3 regions of the Scandinavium sp. M-37 genome follow, and region 3 is predicted to be linked to each of the others. Evidence: predicted binding sites of a transcription regulator. Region 3 holds the regulator's gene; each other region holds the start of a gene.
What was found. The regulator PurR, encoded in region 3, represses purine synthesis genes. The targets are predictions, from matches to a motif close to CANGCAAACGTTTGCNTG.
Positions count from the first base shown of each region.

Region 1 (7,711 bases), on a different contig from region 3:
CCTGATAAACCTTAGCCAGCATGGCGTCGTCCAGCACGCAGTACTGGCGATAGCTGCGCTCCATTTCCAGCGCGATGTTGGTCATCGCTTCGCTGCGTCGCGCGTCAATCAGCGTCGTGCGGTTGGTCTGCGCCGCCTGGGCGCTGAGCGCATTCAGGCTCTGCCATGCCTGCCACGCCAGTACCAACAGCGGCAGCAGAATAAGCAGAAATGACAGCATGACCAACTGACGCAGCGAGCGGGGAAAAAGAGACCAGCGTTTCAATGAGTTCGCCCTTACACATGAGAGTAAAAGCAGGGTAACTGAGGAAAGGCTTCAGATACAACAACGCCGGGCATAACCCGGCGTTGTTATTGAATAAGGCGGTGCCTAACTCCACGTTTCGCCCGATGGTTGATATAGCCAGGCTGATATCAGATGTTGGACGGCAGGCACCTGGTTGTGCGTCATTCGAGGTTTATGTAGCGCGTCCCGAAGGGGCTGACATAAGAAGGTGAATGAGCCACTGCGCAGTATTATGCAGTAAGCGTGCCATAAAGCAAAATGTATTATTAAGCGTTTGATACAAAAGTGTTTTGTAGTTATTAACAGCCTGGGTTGATGTGCGTGTTTTTTCATCACACTGTCGCCATAAAGAGACGCATTCGAAGCGGTAAACCAGAACCCGATAAATATCATCAACATAAATGTCACCTTTTGGCGACACCTGAAAACCACGTCTGTCGCCATTTTCCGACACTGTTGTTGCCCGGCGTCACAAAGTTGCCCGGCGTCACAAATAAAAAAGCCTTCCTTTAACAGGAAGGCTTTACAGCGTGCGGGAAAAATTAACCCAGCTGTTTACGCGCGTTGCGGAAGATGCGCATCCACGGGCTGTCCTCGCCCCAGTTTTCCGGGTGCCAGGAGTTGGCCACCGTGCGGAACACGCGTTCCGGGTGCGGCATCATCAGGGTGACACGCCCGCTTTCGCTGGTCACAGCGGTGATACCGTTCGGGGAACCGTTCGGGTTCGCCGGGTAGTTCTGCGTCACGTTGCCGAAGTGGTCAACGAAGCGCAGCGCCACCAGCCCTTTGCTTTCAAGCTGTGCCAGATGGGCGCCGTCACGGACTTCCACCCGGCCTTCGCCGTGGGACACCGCGATTGGCATCTGCGACCCGACCATCCCCTGCAACAGCAGCGACGGGCTCTGCGTGACCTCCACCAGGCTGAAACGCGCTTCAAAACGGTCAGAATGGTTACGCACGAAGCGTGGCCACAGGCTGCTGCCCGGGATCAGGTCACGCAGATTGGACATCATCTGACAGCCGTTACACACGCCCAGCGCCAGGGTCTGTGGACGATGGAAGAAGGTTTCAAACTCATCGCGTACGCGTTCGTTGAACAGAATCGATTTCGCCCAGCCCTCGCCCGCGCCCAGCACGTCGCCGTATGAGAAGCCACCGCAGGCCACCAGCGCCTGGAAATCGTCCAGCCCGGTACGACCGGCAAGCAGGTCGCTCATGTGGACGTCGATGGCATCGAAGCCCGCACGATGGAACGCCGCAGCCATTTCAACGTGAGAGTTCACGCCCTGCTCACGCAGGACCGCCACTTTCGGACGGGCACCTTTGGCAATATACGGTGCGGCAACGTCCTCGTTGATGTCGAAGGTGAGCTTCACGTTGAGGCCCGGATCGTTGTCGTTGCGCTTGGCTTCGTGTTCCTGATCGGCACACTCCGGGTTATCGCGCAGACGCTGCATCTGCCAGGTCGTTTCCGCCCACCACATACGCAGCGTGGTACGGCTTTCGCTGTATACCGAATGACTGCCAGCGGTGATGACGAAGCGATCGCCCTCGGTGGCTTTGCCGAGGAAATGCACGCATTCGCTCAGACCATGGGTGGCGAAAATGCTTTCGACCCCTTCGCGGTCCTCGGCGCGAATCTGAATCACGCCGCCCAGCTCTTCGTTAAACAGCGCGGCGAGTTTGTCTTCACCCAGCGCGGCGATGTCCACTTCCACGCCACAGTGGCCGGTGAAGGCCATTTCAGCCAGGGTGACCAGCAGGCCACCGTCGGAGCGGTCATGCCAGGCCAACAGTTTACGTTCGGCTACCAGCACCTGCATCGCATCCCAGAAGCCTTTCAGCTGTTCAACGCTGCGCACGTCTGCGGTTTTGTCGCCGAGCTGGCGGTAAACCTGCGCCAGCGCCGTGGCGCCCAGCGCGTTGTGGCCTTTACCAAGGTCAATTAACAGCAAGGCGTTGTCTTCGGTCGAAAGCTGTGGGGTGACGGTGCGACGCACGTCTTCCACACGGGCAAAGGCCGAGATCACCAGCGACAGCGGGGAGGTCATTTCGCGCTGCTCACTGCCTTCCTGCCAGCGGGTTTTCATCGACATCGAGTCTTTCCCGACCGGAATGGTCAGACCCAGCGCCGGACACAGCTCTTCACCGATGGCTTTCACCGCCGCGTACAGGCCCGCGTCTTCACCCGGGTGCCCTGCCGCCGCCATCCAGTTTGCCGACAGCTTGATACGTTTGAGATCGCCGACCTGGGTGCCAACGATATTGGTCAGCGCTTCACCGACCGCCAGACGGGCTGACGCCGCGAAGTCGAGCAGCGCAACCGGGGCACGTTCGCCAATCGCCATCGCTTCGCCATAGTAGCTGTCGAGGCTGGCGGTGGTGACCGCGCAGTTAGCCACCGGGATCTGCCACGGGCCGACCATTTGATCGCGGGCGACCATGCCGGTTACCGTACGGTCACCGATGGTCACAAGGAAGGTTTTCTCTGCCACCGTTGGCAGATGCAGTACGCGATTCACCGCTTCCGCGATGGTGATGTCCTGACGGTCCAGCGCATCGCCAGTGGCGTTCAGCGTGGCGACATCCCGGGTCATCTTCGGCGTTTTGCCGAGCAGCACATCCAGCGGCAGGTCGATAGGCTGGTTGTCGAAATGGGTGTCGCTCAGGCTCAGATGCATCTCTTCTGTCGCGTCACCAATCACCGCGTACGGGGCGCGCTCACGACGGCACAGCTCGTCAAACAGCGGCAGCTGTTCAGCGGCCACGGCGAGCACATAGCGCTCCTGAGATTCGTTACACCAGATTTCCAGCGGGCTCATGCCTGGTTCATCGCTGAGGATATCGCGCAGGTTGAAGCGACCACCGCGTCCGCCATCGCTCACCAGCTCCGGCATGGCGTTGGATAAACCGCCCGCGCCCACGTCATGGATGAACAGGATCGGGTTGGCGTCGCCAAGCTGCCAGCAACGGTCAATAACTTCCTGGCAGCGGCGTTCCATTTCCGGGTTGTCGCGCTGAACGGAGGCAAAATCCAGATCGGCATCAGACTGGCCGGACGCCATGGAGGAGGCCGCCCCGCCGCCGAGACCGATATTCATCGCCGGGCCACCGAGGACAATCAGCTTCGCGCCAACGTTGATCTCGCCTTTCTGCACATGATCGGCGCGAATGTTGCCGATCCCACCCGCCAGCATAATCGGCTTGTGGTAGCCACGCAGCTCTTCGCCGTTATGGCTGTTCACTTTCTCTTCGTAGGTACGGAAGTAGCCGTTCAGCGCCGGGCGACCAAATTCGTTGTTGAACGCCGCGCCGCCCAGTGGGCCGTCGGTCATGATATCCAGCGCGGTGACGATGCGATCAGGTTTGCCGAAATCTTCTTCCCACGGCTGTTCAAAGCCGGGGATCCGCAGGTTGGAAACGGAGAAGCCCACCAGCCCGGCTTTCGGCTTCGCGCCGCGCCCGGTGGCACCTTCATCACGGATTTCGCCGCCGGAACCGGTGGCGGCACCCGGCCACGGAGAGATGGCGGTCGGGTGGTTATGGGTTTCGACCTTCATCAGAATATGCGCGGCTTCCTGGTGGAAGTCGTAGCGCTTGCCGTCATGGGAGGCATAGAAGCGTCCCACTTCCGAGCCTTCCATTACCGCAGCGTTGTCTTTATAGGCCGACAGTACGTGTTCAGGGTTTTTCTCGAAGGTATTCTTGATCATCTTGAACAGCGACTTCGGCTGCTGTTCGCCATCAATAACCCAGTCGGCGTTGAAAATCTTGTGACGGCAGTGTTCTGAGTTCGCCTGCGCGAACATGTACAGCTCGATGTCGTTCGGGTTGCGGTTAAGCTTAGTGAACGCCTCGTGCAGATAATCGATTTCATCTTCCGCCAGCGCCAGGCCGAGACGCTGATTGGCCTCCACCAGCGCCTGACGCCCTTGTCCCAGCAGGTCGACGCTGGCAACCGGGGTCGGTTGATGATGGGCAAACAGGTTTTCCGCATCCTGTAGCGCACCAAAGACGGTTTCCATCATGCGGTCGTGCAGCTCTGCCGCGACCAGGCTCCATTGAGCGTCGGTCAAGGTGGAGGCGTCAACGTAATACGCTACGCCGCGCTCGAGGCGGTCAATCTGGGCCAGGCCGCAGTTGTGGGCGATGTCAGTTGCTTTTGAAGACCAGGGGGAGATGGTGCCAGGACGGGGGGTGACGAGCAGTAATTTTCCGGCGGGGGTATGGCTGTTGAGGCTTGGGCCATACTCCAGCAAGCGAGCCAGTCGGGCATGTTCCTCGTCTGAAAGCGGCGCGTTCAGACTCGCGAAGTGCACGTACTCGGCATAGATGTTGCTGACCGGAAGGTTGGCTGCCTGAAAGCGTGCCAGCAGTTTAGTAATACGAAATGCAGACAGTGCAGGCGAACCACGCAGAATTTCCATCATAAGTCTCTCGTCTTCTGGGTTTCAGTGTGCGCAATGGCGGAAAACGGGCGCCATTATAGAGGATCCTGAGCAGCGACGTAACCGTTTGCGTCAAAATAAAATCGCCGCTGCGTTTTACCAACCGATGCGGCCAATCGCATGAATAGGTTGCCAACTGTCGCTTGTTTAAGCAAAATGCCGCTCATTCTGTAGTGCCCCTAAACTTTAACATGGTAACTATTGCCTGAGATCGCTCTCGTCACAGAGAATTAACTAATTGAAAAAATTAAAGATTAATTATCTGTTTATTGGCATTGTCACCCTGCTACTGGCAGCGGCGCTATGGCCTTCTGTTCCCTGGTTCAGTAAACCAGAGAACCGCATCGCCGCCATTCAGGCGCGCGGTGAGCTGCGCGTCAGTACCGTGGTCTCTCCCCTGACGTTCGCCAACATCCATGAAAAAGATTACGGACTCGACTACGAACTGGCTCAGCAGTTCGCCAACTACCTTGGCGTTAAGCTGAAAGTCACCGTTCGCCAGAACATCAGCCAGTTGTTTGATGACCTCGACAATGGTCGCGCCGATATGCTGGCCGCCGGGCTGGTGTACAACAGCGAACGCGTCAAAACCTATCAGGCCGGACCAGCCTACTATTCGGTTTCGCAGCAGTTGGTGTACCGCAAAGGGAGCCTGCGCCCGCGCTCGCTGGATAACCTCACCGCCCAACAGCTGACCATTGCGCCGGGGCACGTGGCGATTAACGACCTGCAGGCGCTGAAAGCAACAAAGTACCCGGATCTGAACTGGACCGTCGACGATAAGCGCGGCAGCGTGGAGTTGATGGAAGACGTTATCGACGGCAAGCTTGATTACACCATTGCCGACTCGGTGGCGATCAGCCTGTTCCAGCGCGTACATCCGGAGCTGGCAGTGGCACTGGATATTACCGATGAACAGCCGGTGACCTGGTTCAGCCTGAAGGACAGCGATAACACCCTGCCCGCAGCAATGCTCGATTTCTTTAATAACATTAATGAAGACGGCACCCTGGCGCGACTGGAAGAGAAGTATCTCGGCCACGGCGACGATTTCGATTATTTCGATACCCGCACCTTCCTGCGAGCCGTGGATAACATGCTGCCCGACCTACAGCCGCTGTTCCAGAAATACGCCAGCGAAATTGACTGGCGTCTGCTGGCGGCGATCGCGTGGCAGGAATCGCACTGGGATCCGCTGGCAACCTCGCCCACCGGGGTCCGCGGCATGATGATGCTCACCAAAAATACCGCCCAAAGCCTTGGCCTTACTGACAGGACCGACGCCGAACAGAGCGTTAGCGGCGGGATGCGCTATCTGCAGGACATGATGGATAAGGTGCCAGATACGGTGCCAAAAGAAGAGAAAATCTGGTTTGCGCTGGCGGCGTACAACATGGGCTATGCCCATATGCTCGATGCCCGGGCGTTAACCGCCAAGCAGAAAGGCAACCCGGACAGCTGGGCGGACGTAAAGCAGCGTCTGCCACTGCTCAGTCAGAAACCCTACTACACGCGCCTGACCTACGGTTACGCACGTGGGCATGAAGCCTACGCCTATGTGGAAAACATCCGTAAATATCAGATAAGCCTGGTGGGGTATCTGCTGGAGAAAGAAAAGAAAGAGGCGCTGGAGCGGGAGTATGCGCAGGATTACCCTGCGGTCAGGCCGGGCGAGTTAAATCATACCAGCCTCGGCGTGCTGCCGTTTATCTCGCTGCACACCGAGCGCAGCGGTCAAATTGAAGTGAAATACCCGAATACGTTGGTGGATATTCTGCGTCACTGAGGCTGGGCGGCACGCTTGAGGGCCTTTTTCTGCTCGCGGCGATGCCGGAAGAAATCGCTTAGCATCGACGAACAGCTTTCCGCGAGCACGCCTTCGGTAATCTCTACCCTGTGATTCATGCCCGGATGATGCAGGACGTCAATCAGTGAGCCAGCCGCCCCCGTTTTCGCATCCCGCGCACCAAACACCAGTTGACCAATCCGGCTATGCACCATCGCCCCGGCGCACATAACGCACGGCTCAAGGGTGACATACAGCGTGGTGTCGATTAAACGGTAGTTCTGCAACACCAACCCGCCCTGACGCAGGGCCATAATTTCAGCATGGGCGGTCGGATCATGACGCCCAATCGGTCGGTTCCAGCCTTCGCCAATAACCTGATTCTGATGAACCAGCACCGCACCGACCGGCACCTCCCCTTCATCCCAGGCACGCTGGGCGAGAGTTAGCGCGTGACGCATCCAGTGTTCGTGGTTCAATTCATTGTCAGACACAGCGGCTACTCCGGTAGAAAAAGCGGGGCGCATTATACACAGCGGGGCAGACTTTATTCCAGCTGTTGCAGTTCCCCGCCTGGCGTAACCCGCCAACGGTGCTGGCAGAAATAGAGCAGCGGGTTGTCCTGATTGCTGTCGCTGTAGCCGCTGTACAGCCGCAGCGGCGTGCCGATTTTTTTCTCCAACTGCGCCACTTTTTCATGACCCAGACAACGCAGCGTCAACACCCAGCCGCCATACCGGCGCTCGGTCATGCTGGCAATGAGATTCACGCGCGGCAGCCACGGCGTGTCGACGTACACCTGCTCCACCAGCGATTTTGGCGAACCGGTGATAAGCCAGACGTCGGCATCAGAGCTGGTCAGATATTCCGTGAGGCGCTGGTGCACCACCGGGAAAGTGGTCACATGTCCACGGAACCATTGCACAAACTGCGCTTCGATGGCCTTGAGACGTGCTTCACTGTGCCCGAAGGTGGCGGCCCAGAGCAGCAGGCTCATCGGCCAACGCGCCGCCCGGCCTTTCACCAGCAGCGCCACGCCAATCACCGGCAGCACAGGGAGCACCAACAGCGCGTTGAGCGGATTGTGGCGCAACAGATAGCGTAAAAAGCTGCCAAACATATCCTGCTGATGCAGCGTGCCATCCAGGTCAAAAAACACTACCCGACGCGAATTACTTACCAAACTGTTCT
Region 1 is NZ_JBIGIN010000010.1:107,131-114,841, forward strand. Features, by position in the region: gene qseE (two component system sensor histidine kinase QseE/GlrK) at 1-265, opposite strand, end outside; gene purL (phosphoribosylformylglycinamidine synthase) at 829-4,716, opposite strand; gene mltF (membrane-bound lytic murein transglycosylase MltF) at 4,973-6,520, shown strand; gene tadA (tRNA adenosine(34) deaminase TadA) at 6,514-7,047, opposite strand; gene yfhb (phosphatidylglycerophosphatase C) at 7,068-7,703, opposite strand.
Region 1: a site for PurR is predicted at 4,791-4,808, ahead of purL (phosphoribosylformylglycinamidine synthase). Genes of this name have one in related genera too.

Region 2 (7,711 bases), on a different contig from region 3:
GCGCGACCAGACGTAAATGTATCCGCTATGATCCTGACGCAGCATGGTTTGCACCGCGGCAAGTAAAGAAGGGTTATCGCCCGCCCAGAAACTCGCAAAGGTTTCGTCGTCGGGAAGATAGAGTGGCAAAGAGAGCTGAGCCGGAGCGTTCAGAATGACCTCAACATGGAACTGCTAAAAACGCGGTGAGTGTACCACAAAAGGATTGCCAGAGAGAACCGGGCGGATCGTCCGCCCGGCTGCACGATCTTTACGCAGACTTATCGCTGTCCGCCGGATCAAGCACCACTTCTTCCGGGCGTAACACGCTGATCAGTTTGAAAATAAGGCTCAGTGCAACGCCTACGATGGTCGCCAGCGCCATCCCTTTCAGCTCTGCGGCACCGATGTGGACCGTCGCACCGCTGACGCCGATGATCAGGATAACGGCGGTCAGGATCAGGTTTTGCGTTTTGTTGTAATCCACTTTCGATTCAATCAGCACGCGAATACCGGATGCGCCGATCACGCCGTACAACAGCAGGGAAACGCCACCGATCACTGGCACCGGGATAATCTGAATAGCCGCCGCCAGCTTGCCGACGCAGGAGAGCAGAATGGCGATGATCGCCGCCCCGCCGATGACCCAGGTGCTGTACACGCGAGTGATCGCCATTACGCCAATGTTTTCACCGTAGGTGGTGTTCGGCGTCGATCCGAAGAAGCCGGAAATGACGGTGGACAGGCCGTTGGCAAACATTGAACGATGCAGGCCCGGGTCGCGGATCAAATCTTTTTTGACGATATTCGCCGTCACCACCAGGTGGCCTACGTGCTCGGCAATCACCACCAGCGCGGCAGGCAAAATGGTAAAGATAGCGAACCATTCAAAGCGCGGGGTGTAGAAGGTTGGCAGCGCAAACCACGGCGCGTTGGCAATCGGTGCGGTATCAACGATACCCATCGCAAACGACAGCGCGTAGCCGGTCAGCACGCCAATCAGAATCGGGATAATCGCCAGGAAACCCCGGAACAATACCGAGCTGAATACCGTTACCCCTAACGTCACCAGCGCAATCATAATGCTGGTGGTATTCGGCGCCGTCCCCGCCGCAGGCAACAGGCCCGCCATGTTCGCCGCCACGCCCGCAAGCTCCAGACCGATAACCGCCACAATCGCGCCCATCGCCGCTGGCGGGAACATCACATCCAGCCAGCCGGTCCCGGCTTTTTTCACGATGAACGACACGATGCAGAACAGCACGCCACACATGATGAAACCGCCAAGCGCCACTTCATAGCCCAGCGGCAACAGCAGCAGCACAGGGGAAATAAACGCAAAGCTTGAGCCTAAGTAGGCCGGAATTTTACCCTTACAGATGAACAGGTACAGCAGCGTACCGATCCCGTTGAACAGGAGAACCGTTGCCGGATTGATGTGGAACAGGAAAGGCACCAGCACGGTTGCGCCAAACATGGCGAACAGATGCTGCAAACTAAGCGGGATGGTCACCAATAGTGGCGGTCGTTCACTTACCCCGATAGCGCGGCGCGTCATAGTTTTATCCTCTGTCTGAGTGTTGTTGTGGGTCTTGGTGTGTTTTAGTCAAAAAAAAGCCGACTCTCAAAGTCGGCTATTTTTAATGAATCACTTATTTGGTACCAAAAATCTTGTCACCGGCATCCCCGAGACCCGGAATAATGTATCCGTGCTCGTTGAGGCCCTGATCAATGGACGCGGTGTACAGTTCAACGTCCGGGTGCGCTTTCTCCAGCGCGGCGATACCTTCCGGCGCCGCCACCAGAACCAGCACCTTGATGCTGTTACAACCGGCATTTTTCAGCAGGTCGATAGTGGCAATCATTGAACCACCGGTCGCCAGCATCGGGTCAACCACCAGCGCCATACGCTCGTCGATGTTGGAAACCAGTTTCTGGAAATACGGAACCGGCTCGAGGGTTTCTTCATTACGGTAGATACCAACGACGCTGATACGCGCGCTTGGCACGTGCTCCAGCACGCCTTCCATCATGCCGAGACCGGCACGCAGGATTGGCACTACGGTAATCTTCTTGCCTTTGATCTGCTCAACCTGCACCGGACCATTCCAGCCTTCGATGGTGACGGTTTCAGTTTCCAGGTCAGACGTGGCTTCATAAGTCAGTAAGCTGCCAACTTCTGAGGCGAGTTCACGGAAGCGTTTGGTGCTGATGTCATGCTCACGCATCAGGCCCAGCTTGTGTTTGACGAGTGGGTGTTTCACTTCCACAATCTTCATTCTCTTTCTCCTCTGAGGGGCAGCCACAAAAAAAATCGCCGGATTATACCGCTTTTTAGCGAACGCGCCATACCTGTTCTCATTGACGGCGATCAAGCAAAGTGATTAACACCTTGTTACTCATTCTAAACTAAGGATAAAAATAAACCCCGCCGAAGCGAGGTTTTTAGTTTTTGACGCGATTTATAACGATTCGCCGTTGCTGCTGATAACCTTTTGATACCACGCAAAAGATTTTTTGCGGCTGCGTTCCAGGGTGCCATTGCCTTCATTATCTTTATCGACATAGATAAAGCCGTAGCGTTTTTTCATTTCGCCAGTCCCGGCAGAGACCAGATCGATACAGCCCCACGGGGTGTAGCCCATCAGATCCACGCCGTCTTCCACCACCGCTTTTTTCATTTCAGCAATGTGCGCCGAAAGATAGTCGATGCGGTACTGATCGTTGACGCTGCCGTCGCTTTCACGCACATCGATGGCGCCAAAACCGTTTTCGACGATGAACAGCGGCAGCTGATAGTGATCCCAGAACCAGTTCAGCGAGTAGCGCAGACCCACCGGGTCAATCTGCCATCCCCAGTCGGATTTCTTGACGTATGGGTTGGAGACCAGGCTGGTGGTTTCGTCGTAGTCGAGCTGCGGGTTATCCGCCGTCGCTTTGGTGGCGAACGACATGTAATAGCTGAAACCGATGTAATCGACGCAGCCCTGGGTCAGGGCGGCCTTGTCTTCGGCGGTGATATCCAGCGCGAAACCGCGACGGGCGAAGTAATTCAGCAGATGCTGCGGATATTTGCCACGCACGTGGACGTCGGTGAACCAGTAGCGGCGGTGCATGGCGTTCATCGCCATCATCATGTCGTCCGGCGCGCAGGTCAGCGGGTAAATCGGGCACATGGCAATCATGCAGCCGATTTGCAGCGACGGGTTAATTTCGCGGGCGGCTTTCACCGCCAGGGCGCTGGCCACCAGCTCGTAGTGCGCCGCCTGATACATAATCGGCTCGCGATCTTCACCCTCTTCATATTTGATGCCGGAGTTAGTGAACGGCGCAAAATCTTCGTGGAAATTTGCCTGGTTGTTGATTTCGTTGAAGGTCATCCAGTACTTCACTTTGTGCTGATAGCGGCTGAATGCCACTGTCGCGAAGCGCACGAAGAAGTCGATGACTTTACGGTTCCGCCAGCCGCCGTACTCTTTCACCAGGTGATACGGCATTTCAAAATGCGACAGGGTGATAACCGGTTCGATGCCGTATTTCAGGCATTCATCGAACAGATCGTCGTAGAATTTCAGCCCGGCTTCGTTCGGCTCCAGCTCGTCACCTTTCGGGAACAGGCGCGTCCACGCAATCGAGGTGCGGAAGCATTTGAAGCCCATTTCGGCAAACAGTTTGATGTCGTCTTTATAGCGGTGGTAAAAATCAATCGCCTCGTGGTTCGGGTAGTTCTTCCCTGGCAGCACGCCGTCGGTGATTTCACGCGCCACGCCGTGGGCTCCGGCGGTCATCACATCGGCAACGCTTGGGCCTTTTCCGCCCTCTTTCCAGCCGCCTTCCAGTTGATGCGCCGCTACGGCACCGCCCCACAGAAAATCGCTTTTAAATCCGGACATAACAACTCCCTCTTTAACGTTCAGACTGCTGATTAAAATGGTAAACCGCGCCGAGTAAACCGGCGTCGTTGCCGTGGCTGACGGTATCGACGTAATCGTCAATGCCGAACCAGGCCAGATGCTGTTTAAGCTGTGTCAAAAAGCCCGGGCGTTCGGTGATGCCGCCGCCGAGCAGTATGGTTTGTGGGTCGAACAGATTGACCAGGTTGTACAGGCCGCTGGCAATGCCGTTGAAGAAATCATTTACCAGCCGCTGGCAGGTAACGTCCCCCGCATCGCTGGCGTCGAATATCTCTTCGCCGCTGACCTCATCAAGTGATTTGCCGATGTGCGTAGCGTAACGGCTACGGAGGACGCGCAGGGTGCAGGTGGCGTTCATGGTGTAGTGCGTAGGATGGCGGCTGCCGGGGCGGTCGGTAAACATGTAGCCAAATTCGCCGCCGCGAAAACGGGCTCCACGCACCAGCTGGTTATTGCAGAAAATCGCGCCGCCGATGCCAGTGCCAATAGTCAGCACCAGAAAGTCGCTCATCTGCGCCGCTTTCCCCTGCCAGCGTTCCGCCAGCAGCACGCAGTTGGCGTCGTTTTCAATCGCCACCGGTAAGCGGGTGCGCTCTTCAAGCCACTGTTTAATGGCAAAATGGTCGAACTTGCGGATAGCCCCGCCCATTTCGATGAAACCGGTATGCGGGTTGACATACCCCGGGGCGCTGATAGCAATGCCTTCACATTCGGGATGCGCTTCAAGCCAGCTGAGGATCCCTTGCAAAATGGCGTCACCATCACTGTTTTTTATCGGCGTTTTTCCTTTCGCAACGAACTCCCCTTCACGAGTGAGTACGCCCATTTTCAGCGCCGTTCCACCAATATCAAATGCGGCAATGTGCATCTGTGCTGTTCCTCCTGGATGCCATTTCAGAAACCGGTTTCAGTCCGATATTGTGGGCTGTGCCAGCATCCTGCAAGCATTAAACTGTACCCGGTTTCATTTTCGTGAAGCGGTTCAAATTTGGTCAGCGCAACGGCTGAAACGGGTAAATTAACGTCGATGTAAGATATCCGTCACCCAGGCTCGCAAACGTTTGCTTAGACTGGTAGAATGGCGCCGATTTTATTTGCTAACGCCCTTCGTGGAGACTTGCAGTGACCGACAAAACCTCTCTCAGCTATAAAGATGCCGGTGTTGATATTGACGCGGGTAATGCTCTGGTTGACCGAATCAAAGGTGTGGTGAAGAAAACCCGCCGCCCTGAAGTAATGGGTGGCCTGGGTGGATTCGGCGCACTGTGCGCACTGCCGCAAAAATATCGTGAGCCAGTGCTGGTTTCCGGTACGGATGGCGTCGGCACCAAGCTGCGCCTGGCAATGGATCTCAAGCGTCATGACACCATCGGCATCGACCTGGTGGCCATGTGCGTTAATGACCTGGTGGTTCAGGGCGCAGAACCGCTGTTCTTCCTCGATTACTACGCCACCGGCAAACTGGATGTGGATACCGCAGCCAGCGTAATCAGCGGCATCGCCGAAGGCTGCCTGCAGTCAGGCTGTGCGCTGGTCGGCGGCGAAACGGCAGAAATGCCGGGCATGTATCATGGCGAAGATTACGACGTGGCCGGCTTCTGCGTTGGCGTGGTCGAGAAGTCTGAAATCATCGACGGCAGCAAAGTGGCCGATGGCGACGTTCTGGTAGCGCTGGCCTCCAGTGGCCCGCACTCAAACGGCTACTCGCTGGTGCGTAAAATCATTGAAGTCAGCGGCTGCAGCCCGGAAACCACCGAGGTCGACGGCAAACCGCTGGCCGATCATCTGCTGGCCCCGACCCGCATCTACGTCAAAAACGTGCTGGAGCTTATCGCTAACGTCGACGTCCATGCCATCGCCCACCTGACCGGCGGCGGCTTCTGGGAAAACATTCCGCGCGTGCTGCCGGATAACACCCAGGCCGTTATCGACGAATCCTCCTGGCAGTGGCCGTCCGTGTTCAACTGGCTGCAAACGGCAGGTAACGTCAGCCAACATGAAATGTATCGCACCTTTAACTGCGGCGTGGGCATGGTGATTGCCCTGCCAGCCGCTGAAGCGGATAAAGCCGTGGCGCTGATGAATGAGAAAGGCGAGCACGCCTGGAAAATCGGCTATATCAAAGCCTCCGATTCTGAGCAGCGTGTGGTCATCTCGTAATGAAGAACATCGTGGTGCTGATTTCTGGCAGCGGAAGCAATTTGCAGGCAATTATCGACGCCTGCAAACAGAAAAAAATCAACGGCACCCTGCGGGCAGTGTTCAGCAATAAGGCCGACGCGTTCGGCCTTGAGCGCGCCCGTGAAGCAGAAATCCCGGCTCATGCGCTCAGCGCCAGTCAGTTTTCCAGCCGTGAAGCGTTTGACCGCGAGCTGATGCAGGAAATTGACGCCTACGCCCCTGACCTGGTGGTGCTGGCAGGCTATATGCGCATTCTGAGCCCGGAATTCGTGGCGCACTATCAGGGTCGTCTGCTGAACATCCACCCTTCCCTGTTGCCGAAATATCCGGGCCTGAATACCCATCGTCAGGTGCTGGACAACGGCGACGAAGAGCACGGCACCTCCGTGCATTTCGTCACCGATGAACTCGACGGCGGCCCGGTGATTTTACAGGCCAAAGTGCCGGTGTTTGCCGGGGATGTGGAAGAAGACATCATCGCCCGTGTGCAGCATCAGGAACACGCCATTTATCCGATGGTAGTGAGCTGGTTTGTCGAAGGTCGCCTTGAAATGAAAGGCAACAGCGCATGGCTGGACGGCGTTCAGCTCCCTGCACAAGGCTACGCTGCCGAAGAGTAATCGTAAGCCGCCTGCCCGTCGTGGCAGGTGCTTCCTCCCACCTCCCATATGCTTCCATACCGCTGAATAATAAAAATTCTCTATCGCAGGTTCACGACAAACAGATTATTGTCATACTTCACTGACACAGTTGGACATCGGCGGTTAAAGCTCGCCATAATGTGAATGCTGTCCGCGTCAACCAACCGGAGTGTGAGTAGTAATGGGTCAGGATAAGCTGTATATCGAAAAAGAACTCAGCTGGTTATCGTTTAACGAGCGTGTTCTCCAGGAAGCGGCGGATAAAAGTAACCCGTTGATAGAGCGTATGCGGTTTTTGGGGATCTACTCCAATAACCTGGATGAGTTCTATAAGGTCCGTTTTGCCGAACTGAAGCGCCGCATTATTATTAGTGAAGAACAAGGCCTAACCGCCCATTCCCGCCATCTGCTGGGAAAAATTCAGGCGCGCGTGCTAAAAGCCGATCAGGAGTTTGACGGCCTCTATAACGAGCTGCTGCTCGAAATGGCCCGCAACCAGATTTTCCTGATTAACGAACGCCAGCTATCGGTCAACCAGCAAAGCTGGTTACGTCACTACTTCAAACATTATCTGCGCCAGCACATCACGCCTATCCTGATTAACCGGGAGACGGACCTGGTGCAGTTCCTGAAAGACGATTACACCTATCTGGCGGTGGAAATCATCCGTGGCGAAGAAATTAGCTATGCGCTGCTGGAGATCCCGTCCGATAAAGTGCCGCGTTTCGTGAATTTACCGCCGGAAACGCCGCGCCGCCGCAAGCCGATGATCCTGCTCGACAATATTCTGCGCTATTGTCTCGATGACATTTTCAAAGGCTTCTTTGATTACGACGCGCTGAATGCCTATTCCATGAAAATGACCCGTGACGCCGAATATGACCTGGTGCACGAGATGGAATCGAGCCTGATGGAGCTGATGTCCTCCAGCCTCAAACAGCGTCTGACCGCCGAGCCGGTACGTTTCGTGTATCAGCGCGATATGCCCGATGCGAT
Region 2 is NZ_JBIGIN010000010.1:20,079-27,789, forward strand. Features, by position in the region: gene ACG0Z5_RS09405 (DnaA inactivator Hda) at 1-153, opposite strand, end outside; gene uraA (uracil permease) at 251-1,537, opposite strand; gene upp (uracil phosphoribosyltransferase) at 1,632-2,258, opposite strand; gene ACG0Z5_RS09420 (6-phospho-beta-glucosidase) at 2,442-3,872, opposite strand; gene bglK (beta-glucoside kinase BglK) at 3,886-4,761, opposite strand; gene purM (phosphoribosylformylglycinamidine cyclo-ligase) at 5,016-6,053, shown strand; gene purN (phosphoribosylglycinamide formyltransferase) at 6,053-6,694, shown strand; gene ppk1 (polyphosphate kinase 1) at 6,897-7,711, shown strand, end outside.
Region 2: a site for PurR is predicted at 4,944-4,961, ahead of purM (phosphoribosylformylglycinamidine cyclo-ligase). Genes of this name have one in related genera too.

Region 3 (7,711 bases):
CGTGCTGTCGAAAGCCTGCCTCGCGGCGGGGATGGAATTCGATGGTAACCTCGCGCACTCTGCCCTGTATGACACCGAACAAACCGCGCAGCTGTTCTGCGAAATCGTCAACCGCTGGAAGCGCCTCGGCGGCTGGCCGTTGCCGATGCCAGAAAACGCAGAATAAAAAAAAGCGACCATTGGTCGCTTTTTTATTGCCAGACAAAGACTTACTCAGCAGGCTGCTCGTCGTCTTTATGCTTAGCCGCCGTCTCTTTGATAAGCGTCTGCAGTTCACCGCGCTGGTACATCTCAATCAGAATGTCACAGCCGCCAACCAGTTCGCCATCCACCCACAGCTGCGGGAAGGTTGGCCAGTTAGCGTATTTCGGCAGCTCGGCACGGATGTCCGGGTTCTGCAGGATATCGACGTAGGCAAAGCGCTCGCCACAGGCAGACAGCGCCTGAACCGCCTGAGCGGAAAAACCACAGCTTGGCAGCTTCGGGGAACCTTTCATATACAGAAGGATTGGGTTTTCAGCGATTTGGCTTTGGATTTTCTCAAGAGTGGTGCTCATGTCTTGCTTCCTTAAACTTCTTTTTATGACTGTAGTCAATCAGTGTAACGCCAACGACTGCTGTCAGAAAATAACATTTTGTTCACGCAAATGCATTTTACCTCTGGCGTTGTGAAGTTGCCTTAAAAATATGCCTTTATCGGCCGCGCCGCCCGTAGCTTGAGCATTTTCCGAGCACCTTATGCCAACGTTGACGCATTTTTTTGCAGTCGCTAACGAAACAGCGCATCAGATACAAAAAGTATATTAACAATTAGTGTTTTTATGCATTAGAATCGATTCGTTTTGTCAATCATACCCAGGCATGAGTGTTTGCCTGCCTAACAGAGGAATGCTCAGTGGCGCGAATAAATAAATTCTCGATCACGCTCTGCGCTTTACTGTTTACATCGCTGTCGATGACCCCTTTGTCTCATGCGTCTGAACAGGCGCGGCCTTCTGCTTCTCAGAAATCGCACCAGACTAAATCAGACCGCAAAAAGAAAACCACCAGCAGCAAAAGCAAAACCACCGCGAAAAAGAAAACCAGCACCGTTAAGCAGAAAACGGCCGCCAAAAATAAAACCCCTTCCGCCGTCAGCAAAACCGCCTCTTCTCGAAAAACCCGTAGCCCCGCATTAAAAACCGCCTCGGCAAAAATGGTGCAGAAATGCACTGTGCGTAAAGGCCATAAAAAGAAATGCGTTAATGAAGAAGTGAAGCCGCTGACCATTGCGGATGCGCACAAAGCCCGTGTGCAGAAAGCGCAAAAAACGGCAATGAATAAATTGATGGGCCAGATTGGCAAACCGTATCGGTGGGGGGGATCGTCGCCACGTACCGGTTTCGACTGCAGCGGTCTGGTTTATTACGCCTATAAAGATCTCGTGAAATTCCGTATTCCACGCACCGCGAATGAAATGTACCATCTGCGCGATGCCCGTTCCGTTGACCGTGGCGAGCTGCAAAGTGGCGATTTGGTATTCTTCCGCACCCGTGGCCGCGGCACTGCCGATCATGTTGGGGTGTATGTGGGGAATGGAAAATTCATCCAGTCACCACGATCCGGTCGCGATATCCAGATTACCTCTCTGAGCGAAGATTACTGGGCAAACCATTATGTCGGCGCGCGGCGCGTGATGACGCCGAAAACGATTCGCTAACCCCTACCCTGTCGTGAAAGCGACGGGGTAAGTTCCTCTTTAGCCACATCTTTTAATTTGCTACCCTATCCCTACTCAATACATGGCTATTGGGTATTAATAACAATAGGGAGAATAAGCAATGTCATTCGAATTACCTGCATTACCGTATGCAAAAGACGCCCTGGCGCCACACATTTCCGCTGAAACACTGGAATACCATTACGGCAAGCATCACCAGACCTATGTCACTAACCTCAACAACCTGATCAAAGGCACCGCTTTTGAAGGCAAAACCTTAGAAGAGATCGTGCGCACTTCCGAAGCAGGCGTGTTCAACAACGCCGCACAGGTATGGAACCACACCTTCTACTGGCACTGCCTGGCACCTAACGCCGGTGGCGAACCCACCGGCGAGGTCGCGGCCGCCATTAACGCAAGTTTTGGTAGCTTTGCCGAATTCAAAGCGCAGTTCACCGATGCAGCGGTTAAAAACTTCGGCGCTGGCTGGACATGGCTGGTGAAGAAAGCGGACGGCAAACTGGCTATCGTGTCCACGTCTAACGCGGGTACCCCGCTGACCACGGATGCTAAACCGTTGCTGACCGTAGACGTCTGGGAACATGCGTATTACATCGACTACCGTAACGCCCGCCCGAACTACCTTGAGCATTTCTGGGCGCTGGTAAACTGGGAATTTGTTGCTAAGAATCTGGCCGCATAATTTCTGGCCCGGCGGGTAGACCTCTCCCGCCGGGCATATTCTTAATGGCTTGAAAACGCTTCTTCCGGTTGACGACGCCCACTAAACAGCACCACCAACAGGGCGATACCGGCAATAATCGCGCCCATCACCGGCACAAAGCTGTAGCCGAGACCGCCGGAAATTACCGCCCCGCCCGCGGCCGCGCCCAGCGCATTCCCCAGATTGAACGCCCCGATATTCACCGATGACGACAGGCCAGGCGCTTCATGGGCCACGCGCATAACGCGCATTTGCAACGGAGGCACCACCGCGAAGGTCGCGGCACCCCAGACAACCATGCTCACGGCCGCGCCAATTTCGCTCTGCGCCAGCCATGGAATCGACACCATGATAACAATCAGCAGCAACAAGAAGCCTTTCAGCGTGCCGGTCACCGAACGGTCGGCAAACTTGCCGCCCAGATAGTTACCCAGCGAGAAACCAACCCCAATCAATACCAGCATCGCGGTAATAAACAGCGGAGATGCCGACGTCAGGGTATGCAGCACTGGCGAAATGTAGGTGTACAGGGTGAACATCGCGCCTGCGCCGAGCACGGTGGTCAACAGGGCCGTCAGCACCTGTGGACGCATCAGCACCGACAGTTCCTGTTTCACATTCGGGCGTTCACCGCTGCTACCTTTTGGCAGTGAGAACCACAGACTGAGCATCGCCACCAGGCCCAGACCAGCCGTTGCCAGGAACGACATCCGCCAGCCGATGGTTTCCCCGAGCCAGGTTGCCGCCGGAACCCCGCCGATGTTGGCGACAGTCAACCCCATAAACATGGTTGCCACCGCGCTAGCCTGTTTGTGTTTCGGCACAACGCTGGCGGCCACTACCGAGCCAAGTCCAAAGAATGCCCCGTGGTTCAGGCTGGTAATAATGCGCGACAGCAGCAGCGTGGTGTAATCCGGCGCGATAGCCGAGAGCACATTACCGAGAGTGAAAATCGCCATCAGGAAAATAAGCGCATTACGCCGTGCGCGATGGGAGAGCAGCAGCGTCATCAGCGGTGCACCGACCATCACACCAATGGCATAAGCACTGATCAGCATTCCCGCCACGGGAATAGAGACATCGACGCCTTTGGCAATCACCGGCAGCAGGCCCATCGGCGAAAACTCCGTGGTGCCTATGGCAAACGCCCCTATCGCTAAGGCCAGCAGGGGAAAATTGATTTTCATGTAACGACTCCGGTCAGCCATCCTCCAGGAAGGGAGATGGTGCAAAAACAGAAGTCAAAAGCATGACATCAATCACAAAAAAACAGAAGTAAACAAAATGGCAAAAGTTTTTTGCGAATTTGATAACAATCAGAAGGGATATGTGAAGGAGGAAGAGGTCTCTCCCTCCGGGTAAATCAGTGCAGTACGGCGGTCAGCCCGGCGGCCACGATCACGGCCAGAGCAATTACGGTCGTCATTAAAGAGAGCTTCAGGTCGGTACTCATCAATTTTTCTCCTTTTAATCCCCACAACAAAAGTGAGCCTGCTCATTTTTGCACAATCATACGCAAAAATCTCGCAGGTTTTCGGCGCATAACGATTTTTCTCTTTCCCTTTCCGTAAGAATCAGACAAAATTCCACGCTAATTTAAAAGCGTAGCAGCCATTGACCCCCTCCCGTCGTTCTGTGTCGTTTCCCGGCGTACCGCAATTCAAATGAATTGTATCCAGGGTGTGTAAAGGCAAACGTTTTCGTGTCGATAATCAGGCGTAAGGAAAGGGTCTGGAGTGAGAACGAATGGCAACAATTAAAGATGTAGCGAAACGCGCAAACGTTTCCACTACAACTGTATCACATGTAATTAACAAGACTCGCTTCGTAGCGGAAGAAACCCGCAACGCGGTATGGGCAGCCATCAAAGAGCTGCACTACTCGCCAAGCGCCGTGGCGCGCAGCCTGAAGGTCAATCACACCAAGACTATTGGCCTGCTGGCGACCAGCAGCGAAGCCGCTTATTTTGCCGAGATCATTGAAGCCGTTGAGAAAAGCTGCTTCGAAAAAGGCTATACCCTGATTCTGGGTAACGCCTGGAATAACCTCGAAAAGCAGCAGGCGTATCTGTCGATGATGGCGCAAAAACGCGTCGATGGTCTGCTGGTGATGTGTTCTGAGTACCCGCAGTCGGTACTCGACATGCTGGAAGAGTATCGCCACATTCCGATGGTGGTAATGGACTGGGGAGAATCAAAAGCCGATTTTACCGACTCCGTGATTGATAACGCTTTCCAGGGCGGCTATCTGGCCGGACGTTATCTGGTCGAACGCGGTCACCGAGAAATTGGGGCGATCCCTGGCCCAATGGAGCGCAACACCGGGGCGGGTCGTCTGGCGGGCTTTATGAAAGCGATGGAAGAAGCGCAGATTAACGTGCCTGAAAACTGGATCGTGCAGGGCGACTTCGAGCCGGAATCTGGTTATCGCGCAATGCAGCAGATCCTTGCGCAACAGCCGCGCCCTACCGCCGTCTTCTGCGGCGGCGACATCATGGCGATGGGTGCCTTGTGTGCCGCTGACGAGATGGGTTTACGCGTGCCGCAAGATATCTCCGTTATCGGTTACGACAATGTGCGCAACGCCCGGTTCTTTACCCCAGCGTTAACCACCATTCACCAGCCAAAAGATTCGCTGGGCGAAGCCGCTTTCGACATGCTGCTCGACAGGATCGTCAACAAACGTGAAGAGTCGCAGTCGATTGAGGTGCATCCGCGTCTGATCGAACGCCGCTCGGTGGCCGACGGTCCGTTCCGCGACTATCGCCGCTAATCACCTCTCAGGGGCCGGTTATTCCGGCTCCTGCAACCACTCTTTATTCAGCGTTTCGCTGTCCCCCAGATAGTCCAGCAGCCAGCTTAACGCTGGTGACATATCATTTTGTTGCCAGGTCAGGCAACACGCCGCATCCGGGAACGGATTTTCCAGTTCCAGCGCCACCCACTCACCGCTATCGATGTACGGTCGGGCAAAGTGCGTAGGCACCATTCCGGCGCATAAACCGGCAGATAAACAGGTCGCGGACGACTCCCAGTCCGGCACGACAATCCGTTTCTGGTTATCCAGCAGCCAGGTGATGCGTTTGGGCAATGAGCGTGAGGTGTCTTCGCGCACCAATGATGGCCAGGTGCGCAACACGTCATCACTCAGCGGACCGCGCATTTGCGCCAGCGGATGTCGGCTGGAGACCACACAGTTCCAGCTCAGCATTCCCATATCGCGAAACGCGTAACGTCCCCCGACCGGGATCGCCTGTGTGGCACCAATCGCCAGTTCGACACGCCCGTCGGATAACGCATCCCACACGCCGTTGAACACTTCCTGGAACACGCACAGTTCGACGTCCTGAAAGTGGCGATAAAAATCGACAATCAATTGCCGGGTGCGCTCCGGTCGAACAATGTTATCCACGGCAATCGCCAGACTGCCGCGCCAGCCGTTGGCAATTTGCTGGCACTGCTGGCGGGTGATCTGCATTTTTTTGATAACAGATCGCCCCTCCTTCAAAAACCACGCCCCCGCGGGCGTTAATTCGACGTCGCGATGCCGTCGTTCAAACAGTGGAACCGCCAGCCACTCCTCCAGCTGACGGACGGTATAACTGACCGCAGAAGGCACACGGTGCAACTCCTGCGCGGCGGAGGTGAAGCTGCCGTTACGCGCCACGGCGTCCACGACTTCAAGCGAATATTCTGACCACATAGGCTGCCTACAAAAAATTTGATTCCATCAGCCAAATATTAGCGTTTCACAAGCGAAGTTGCACTCCCTACACTCTGCTGCCATGTACACCTGCGACGAGAAATAAAATGAACAAGCTTCCTGGTAAAGGATTTTTATGCTGGCTAGCGGGCCTGAGCGTGCTCGGTTTTCTGGCGACCGATATGTATTTGCCCGCTTTTGCGGTAATTCAGAATGACTTACAGACACCGGCGGCAGCCGTTAGCGCCAGCCTGAGCCTGTTCCTGGCCGGATTCGCGTTTGCCCAGCTGCTGTGGGGACCGTTGTCCGACCGATATGGTCGGAAACCCATTCTGCTGACCGGGCTGGCCATTTTTGCCATCGGCTGTATCGGCATGCTGTGGGTAAGGGACGCCACCACGCTGCTGGTGCTGCGCTTTATTCAGGCCTTCGGCGTGTGTGCCGCTGCCGTCACCTGGCAGGCGATGGTGACCGATTACTATCCGGCGGAGCGCACTAACCGCATTTTCGCGACGGTGATGCCGCTGGTAGGGCTTTCCCCGGCGTTGGCTCCGCTGCTCGGGAGTTGGATCCTGCACCACTTCGAATGGCAGATGATTTTCGCCACTCTGTTTGCCATTACCCTGGTACTGATGATCCCGGCCCTGCGTCTGAAAAAGCCAACGCAGAACGTGCCGCATAAAACCGAGAAAGCCCTGACCTTTATGACCCTGCTTCGCTCTCGCGATTATCGTGGCAATGTGCTTATCTATGCCGCCTGCTCCGCCAGCTTCTTCGCCTGGCTGACCGGTTCACCGTTCATTCTTAACGCTATGGGTTATGGCCCAACGGTGATTGGTCTGAGCTACGTGCCACAAACCATCGCCTTCCTGGTGGGGGGTTACGGCTGTCGGGCCGCATTGCAGAAATGGAACGGCCAGCAGATGTTGCCGTGGCTGTTACTGGCCTTCGCGGTGAGCGTGGCGGGGACCTTTGCGGTAGGCCTGACCGCAGGCAGCTCCCTGACCGCCCTGCTGATCCCGTTCTGCCTGATGGCAATGGCCAACGGCGCGATTTACCCTATCGTAGTGGCTCAGGCGTTACGTCCGTTCCCACAGGCGACCGGACGTGCGGCAGCCCTGCAAAACACCTTACAGCTCGGCCTGTGCTTCCTTGCAAGCCTGGTAGTCTCCACGTTGATTGCCACCCCGCTGCTGACCACCACCAGCGTGATGCTGTTCACCGTGCTCCTGGCGGGTTGGGGATATCGGATGCAGTATGTTGCGCAGCGTGATGAAAATGAAGGCGCAGCGCGCGAATCACACGCATAGTGTCGGTAGCAACTATGTAACAACTCAGTCATTAGTTTGCTAAGAATTTTTTATTGAATCACTCATTTTTGCGGCCTATACTGATTCTGCATTACATAATTACGATAAATATGAACAATTAACGGGGGAACGGATCTCCCCCGTTTCCCCACGGATGGCCTTTCGGCAAGGGATATCTCCCTTCCTCTGTTCTACGTCGGATAGCAGACTCACGGCAACGTCCGTGAGAGTTCTCACATAACCAAAAAAGCGTCTACGCTGTTTTAAGGTTCTGAT
Region 3 is NZ_JBIGIN010000001.1:15,656-23,366, reverse strand. Features, by position in the region: gene rnt (ribonuclease T) at 1-166, shown strand, start outside; gene ACG0Z5_RS00130 (Grx4 family monothiol glutaredoxin) at 210-557, opposite strand; gene ACG0Z5_RS00125 (C40 family peptidase) at 896-1,699, shown strand; gene sodB (superoxide dismutase [Fe]) at 1,821-2,402, shown strand; gene ACG0Z5_RS00115 (MFS transporter) at 2,444-3,610, opposite strand; gene ACG0Z5_RS00110 (YnhF family membrane protein) at 3,787-3,876, opposite strand; gene purR (HTH-type transcriptional repressor PurR) at 4,170-5,195, shown strand; gene punR (DNA-binding transcriptional activator PunR) at 5,214-6,125, opposite strand; gene punC (purine nucleoside transporter PunC) at 6,233-7,435, shown strand.